2 regions of the Bacillus sp. 1NLA3E genome follow, and region 2 is predicted to be linked to the other one. Evidence: a T-box and tRNA genes for the amino acid it is inferred to sense, from the RefSeq annotation. Region 2 holds a T-box; the other holds one or more tRNA genes.
What was found. The T-box of region 2 lies ahead of tyrS (tyrosine--tRNA ligase). A T-box ahead of a tRNA ligase gene usually reads a tRNA of that ligase, here a tRNA-Tyr.

Region 1: it encodes a tRNA-Tyr, which carries the amino acid that the T-box ahead of tyrS (tyrosine--tRNA ligase) is inferred to sense. The anticodon was not compared.

Annotation. Positions count from the first base shown of each region.
Region 1 covers NC_021171.1:168,190-171,594, reverse strand. The annotation lists gene rocF (arginase) at 209-1,105, opposite strand; tRNA gene B1NLA3E_RS00945 (tRNA-Lys) at 1,267-1,339, opposite strand; tRNA gene B1NLA3E_RS00940 (tRNA-Gln) at 1,344-1,418, opposite strand; tRNA gene B1NLA3E_RS00935 (tRNA-Tyr) at 1,487-1,571, opposite strand; tRNA gene B1NLA3E_RS00930 (tRNA-Thr) at 1,578-1,653, opposite strand; tRNA gene B1NLA3E_RS00925 (tRNA-Val) at 1,672-1,747, opposite strand; tRNA gene B1NLA3E_RS00920 (tRNA-Glu) at 1,754-1,828, opposite strand; tRNA gene B1NLA3E_RS00915 (tRNA-Thr) at 1,848-1,920, opposite strand; tRNA gene B1NLA3E_RS00910 (tRNA-Asn) at 1,961-2,035, opposite strand; rRNA gene rrf (5S ribosomal RNA) at 2,056-2,172, opposite strand; rRNA gene B1NLA3E_RS00900 (23S ribosomal RNA) at 2,291-3,405, opposite strand, start outside.
Region 2 covers NC_021171.1:3,764,695-3,768,099, reverse strand. The annotation lists gene B1NLA3E_RS18040 (transglycosylase domain-containing protein) at 1-1,054, opposite strand, end outside; T-box leader at 1,197-1,418, shown strand; gene tyrS (tyrosine--tRNA ligase) at 1,461-2,723, shown strand; gene rpsD (30S ribosomal protein S4) at 2,776-3,378, opposite strand.

The sequences.
Region 1 (3,405 bases), 1.2 Mb from region 2:
AAATTTTTTCTCCCTTTATCTTAGCAAATCTCTCTTAATAAGTTTAGAACAATCTTGCCGTGAAGTAATAATTATTTATCCTCTCTTTCCAAATTCTCTCTCAAAACCAACATATACACAGAAAAGAGCTACCGCAAAACTCGGCAACTCTTAATTTTGGTTATTAATCATGACTCTTAAAAGATATTATTGTTCAAACCCTTCATTACTATAAGAGTTTTTCACCAAACAAGGAACCCATTAAAGAAACAGCTACGGTAGCTGTTTTATTTTTTTCATCTAAAATCGGGTTTACTTCCACAAATTCTGCAGAAGTAATAATATTTGCTTCAGAAAGCATCTCCATCGCCAAATTACTCTCACGATAACTGATCCCGCCTATAACAGGTGTTCCCACCCCAGGTGCATCGTTTGGGTCTAATCCATCGAGATCCAATGATAAATGAACCCCGTCAGTTTTATCCTTTAAATAGTCAATCGTTTCTTCCATGACTTTTGTCATTCCTAAACGATCAACTTCATGCATGGTGTAAACCTTTATACCTTTTTCTTTAATTAATACTTTTTCTCCGTCATCTAATGCCCTTGCCCCAATAATAACAATATTTTCGGGCTTGATTTTCGGACAATACCCTGCAATTTCAGTGAGAGTAGGATGGCCAATTCCAATACTAATAGCCAATGGCATACCATGAATATTTCCTGATGGAGAGGTTTCTGCTGTATTTAAGTCACCGTGGGCATCATACCAAATGACACCCAAATTTTGATAATGTTTTGCCACCCCTGAAAGGGTCCCAATCGCAATACTATGGTCTCCACCAAGGACAAGTGGAAATGATCCAGCGCTGACCACCTCATCTACCCTTTTTGCAAGGAGCTCGCTTTTTTCGGCAACAAGTTCTAGATTTCGTAAATTGGTGTCCTTCCTGACGACAACTTCTGGTCTTCCAATTGGAATATCTCCTAAATCATCTATCTCATATTGTAAAGTTTTTAGTCTTTCAATCATCCCTGCATATCTCATCGCACTTGGACCCATGTCAACTCCTCGTCGTAATTGCCCCAAGTCCATCGGCATACCAATAATCGAAATCTTTCTCATCGACTTTTCCTCCTCGTGCCTTTTATATATTTTAACTGTTCTGAATTTAATCACCCTTCTATTGTAACCTCTTGGAATTAAATGACTCAACTCAACAAAGTTCTGTATATATATACAGAAAAAGACCTTAATCCAAAAGGATTAAGGTCTTTAATACATAATGAGCCATGAAGGACTTGAACCTTCGACCCTCTGATTAAAAGTCAGATGCTCTACCAACTGAGCTAATGGCTCGTAATGGCTGGGCTAGCAGGGATCGAACCTACGAGTGACGGAGTCAAAGTCCGTTGCCTTACCGCTTGGCTATAGCCCAATAAATTAATTAATAATTTCAAAATAAAAAGGACACCAATTTACTTGTCCATTTTCTTGATATTAAAATGGTGGAGGGGGACGGGTTCGAACCGCCGAACCCCAAGGGAGCGGATTTACAGTCCGCCGCGTTTAGCCACTTCGCTACCCCTCCAAAAAATGGTGCCGGCGAGAGGACTTGAACCCCCAACCTACTGATTACAAGTCAGTTGCTCTACCAATTGAGCTACCCCGGCAAACTTTTGAAAAATATATGGTGGAGGATGACGGGCTCGAACCGCCGACCCTCTGCTTGTAAGGCAGATGCTCTCCCAGCTGAGCTAATCCTCCACATTTTGGTGACCCCTACGGGACTCGAACCCGTGTTACCTCCGTGAAAGGGAGGTGTCTTAACCACTTGACCAAGGGGCCATTATAAAATTCCTATAAGAGCTCCCAACCGGACTCGAACCGGTGACCTCTTCCTTACCATGGAAGTGCTCTACCTGCTGAGCTATGGAAGCATAATACCAAGCCCATAAACCTTTGGTCTATTTAAAAGTTTGGCTCCGCAGGTAGGACTCGAACCTACGACCATTCGGTTAACAGCCGAATGCTCTACCACTGAGCTACTGCGGAATAATAATAATAATGGAACAGCCCGGCAACGTCCTACTCTCACAGGGGGAGAACCCCCAACTACCATCGGCGCTGAGAAGCTTAACTTCCGTGTTCGGTATGGGAACGGGTGTGACCTTCTCGCTATCGCCACCAGACTATTTTTTTCATAAGACATTATTTATTATAATGACTTTTTGAAGTTTTGCAAGAGAAATTTTCATTCCCTCAAAACTAGAAAATGCAGAAGAAGTTGTAAAACCAATAACACCTTTTTTGGTTAAGTCCTCGATCGATTAGTATCAGTCAGCTCCACACGTCACCGCGCTTCCACCTCTGACCTATCAACCTGATCATCTTTCAGGGATCTTACTAGCTTGCGCTATGGGAAATCTCATCTTGAGGGGGGCTTCATGCTTAGATGCTTTCAGCACTTATCCCTTCCGCACATAGCTACCCAGCTATGCCTTTGGCAAGACAACTGGTACACCAGCGGTGCGTCCATCCCGGTCCTCTCGTACTAAGGACAGCTCCTCTCAAATTTCCTGCGCCCACGACGGATAGGGACCGAACTGTCTCACGACGTTCTGAACCCAGCTCGCGTACCGCTTTAATGGGCGAACAGCCCAACCCTTGGGACCGACTACAGCCCCAGGATGCGATGAGCCGACATCGAGGTGCCAAACCTCCCCGTCGATGTGGACTCTTGGGGGAGATAAGCCTGTTATCCCCGGGGTAGCTTTTATCCGTTGAGCGATGGCCCTTCCATGCGGAACCACCGGATCACTAAGCCCGACTTTCGTCCCTGCTCGACTTGTAGGTCTCGCAGTCAAGCTCCCTTGTGCCTTTACACTCTACGAATGATTTCCAACCATTCTGAGGGAACCTTTGGGCGCCTCCGTTACTCTTTAGGAGGCGACCGCCCCAGTCAAACTGCCCACCTGACACTGTCTCCTACCCCGATCAGGGGTATGGGTTAGAATTTCAATACAGCCAGGGTAGTATCCCACCAATGCCTCCACCGAAGCTAGCGCTCCGGCTTCTACGGCTCCTACCTATCCTGTACAAGCTGTACCAAAATTCAATATCAGGCTACAGTAAAGCTCCACGGGGTCTTTCCGTCCTGTCGCGGGTAACCTGCATCTTCACAGGTACTATAATTTCACCGAGTCTCTCGTTGAGACAGTGCCCAGATCGTTACGCCTTTCGTGCGGGTCGGAACTTACCCGACAAGGAATTTCGCTACCTTAGGACCGTTATAGTTACGGCCGCCGTTTACTGGGGCTTCGGTTCAAAGCTTCGCCTTGCGGCTAACCTCTCCCCTTAACCTTCCAGCACCGGGCAGGCGTCAGCCCCTATACTTCGCCTTGCGGCTTTGCAGAGACCTGTGT
Region 2 (3,405 bases):
CCAATAATGCATTATCTTTTTTTAGATCCTGTTCTTCATAGCCGTCCTGTTTTGCGAGAATGGTTGCAAGAATATCTACAGAACGTTTCTCTATTTCTACGGTTACCCAAGGATATTTTTCCTGGGGGTTTTCTTTTGATGGGATAAAATCTTTCGTAATATCATAAACGAGTGCGTCGTTATATTGCTGCTCATTGATATATCCACCGTCATACATTCTTTTTAAAACGGTTTTCATTCTACCAATACCTGGTGCTAAATTTTTCTTGATCTGTTTATCTCTTGTATAGGGTGTATATCCGAAAGGACTCTGGGGAAGACCAGCAATGAAAGCTGCCTGAGGCAAACTTAACTGACTTGCGTCAACACCAAAAATTCCTTTAGCAGCTGATTGTACTCCCGCTATATTTCTTCCTGAGGAATTTCGACCGAACGTGGAAACATTAAGGTAAGCTTCGAGAATTTCCTTTTTATCAAAGAATTTTTCTAAACGTAATGCTAAAAGGATTTCTTTTGCTTTTCTATCAAATGAAACTTCGTTTGTTAAAAGCTGGTTTTTAATAAGTTGCTGGGTCAGGGTACTTCCCCCTGTTTTGACAGAGGAGTTGGTTACCTCTTGGAACAATGCCCGGAAAATAGCCTTAGGAACGACTCCGTTATGCTTATAAAAGTATTCATCTTCCGTTGCCACAACAGCATCCTGTAAATATTTTGATACATGATCAAGCGTTACTTCCTCGCGGTCAATATCTGAGCGAAGTTTTCCTAAATAAACGTCATTAGCAAAATATAATTCTGATGTTTCCTCATAATTATAAATTTGTGTTTTCATACTAGCATAGGAACGAATAGGTTCGTCCTTTACAAGTGAAGCGAAGTAGCCACCACCTATTCCTAAGGCAAATGTACCTCCAATAATGGAAATAATAAAAAGTATTAAAACTAGATTCCAAACAACTTGATAGGTGATTCTAGCTCTTTTTACTATCTGTTTATTTGTCAAAAGGTTTAAGCCTGACCTCAGTTTCTTTTTCCAATTTTGATTCACATTCATGAATATATCAAACCCCCTAAAATCACATCAATTATAGCATAATGGAACCAGGAAAATGACATGGTTCGTCATTTTTCAGTAATTTGCATTGGTAAATTGACAACTAGGGTTCTTATATGGTAAAAATGCTTTATAAAATTAATATTTTGCTTTGATGGGAAACCAGTAGTGCTTCTATCACTGTTTCAGAAAACCGGCGGTCGCTGTGAGTCGGTACAAATAGAAGAATGAATTACCTCCCTGAGCATTCGTTGTGAACGATTAATAAGTAGCAGCGAACGGATGAACCGTTATTTTTTTAAGTGGAGGACCGAGTTTCTGGTTCTTAATTTGGGTGGTACCGCGCTTTTTTAGCGTCCCTGCATATTGCAGGGGCGTTTTTTATTTTTCTGGAGGAGGAAATATTATGAATGAATTATTAAAGGATCTCGCATGGCGAGGGATTATCTATCAGCAAACAGATGAAGTTGGGATTCTTGATACATTAAACAAGGAGAGTATTTCTTTGTATTGTGGAGTTGACCCGACAGCTGACAGTATGCATATTGGACATTTATTGCCATTTTTAACTTTGCGTCGATTTCAATTGTCCGGTCACCGTCCAATTGTGCTAGTCGGTGGTGCTACTGGATTAATAGGGGATCCGAGCGGTAAGAAGGAAGAACGCAAATTACAAACACTTGAAACAGTACAGTACAATGTAAGTTGTCTTCAAAAGCAGCTTGAAAGGATTTTTGATTTTGAAGGCTCTAACGGCGCGATCATGGTCAATAACTATGATTGGGCTGGGTCAATGGATATTGTTACTTTTTTACGCGACTTTGGGAAGCATGTTGGCATTAATTATATGTTAGCAAAAGATACGATTGCGACCCGTTTGGATACTGGAATCTCCTTTACTGAGTTTACGTATACAATTTTGCAGGCAATGGACTTTTTCCATCTATATGAGAACCACGAATGTCGTATGCAAATTGGTGGAAGCGATCAATGGGGTAATATTACGACTGGCTTAGAATTGATACGTAAAATGCAGCCGGAAGGTGCAAAAGCGTACGGTCTGACTATTCCGCTTGTGACAAAAGCAGATGGGACTAAGTTTGGAAAAACAGAAAGCGGTGCTATCTGGCTAGATCCTGAAAAAACGTCGCCTTATGAGTTTTATCAATTCTGGATTAATACAGCTGATGCAGATGTCGTAAAATATTTAAAATTCTTCACCTTCCTTCCTCAAGCTGAAATTGAAGAACTAGCAAAGGCAGTGATGGATGAACCACATCTTCGCAAGGCACAAAAGACTTTGGCTGAAGAAATGACTCGAATGATTCACGGTCAAGAGTCATTAGACCAAGCAATTAAAATTTCGGCTGCCTTATTTAGTGGTGATGTTAAAAATCTAACCGCAGTTGAAATCAAACAAGGCTTTAAAGATGTCCCTTCCTATACTGCAACGGGTGAAGAGATTGCCCTAGTTGATTTGCTAGTCGATGCGAAGATATCTCCGTCAAAGCGTCAAGCGCGTGAGGATATTACAAACGGGGCCGTTACTATTAACGGGGAGCGGATTACGGATACAGCTTATGTTTTAACGATAAGCAATCGGATTGAAGAACAATTTACGATTATCCGCCGCGGCAAGAAGAAATACACATTAATAAAGTATTCATGATTTATAAACATAAAAGAACCTTCCGAAATTCGGAAGGTTCTTTTCATAAAGATTAACGTGAGTAGAACTCAACGATAAGAGCTTCGTTAATTTCAGCAGGTAGTTCAGAACGCTCTGGTAAGCGAGTGAAAGTACCTTCTAATTTTTCAGCATCGAAAGTTAAGAAATCAGGAACGAAATTACTTACTTCGACAGCTTCTTTAACGATATCAAGGTTGCGAGACTTTTCGCGAAGGCCAATTACTTGACCAGCAGCTACGCGGAAAGATGGAATGTCAACGCGAGATCCATTAACTAAAATATGACCGTGGTTAACAAGCTGACGAGCTTGACGGCGCGTACGAGCTAAACCTAAACGGTAAACAACATTGTCTAAGCGAGCTTCAAGAAGAATCATGAAGTTTTCACCATGTTTACCAGGCATTTTGCCGGCTTTGTCAAATAAGTTACGGAATTGACGTTCTGTCACACCATACATATGACGAAGTTTTTGTTTTTCTTGTAATTGCAATCCGTATTCGGAAAGCTTTTTACGTTGGTTTGGACCATGTGGTCCTGGAGCGTAAGGACGCTTTTCAATTTCTTTACCTGTTCCGCTTAGAGAAATTCCAAGACGACGGGATAATTTCCAGCTTGGGCCAGTATAACGAGCCATGAATGACTCCTCCTCGTGTGTTTTTAT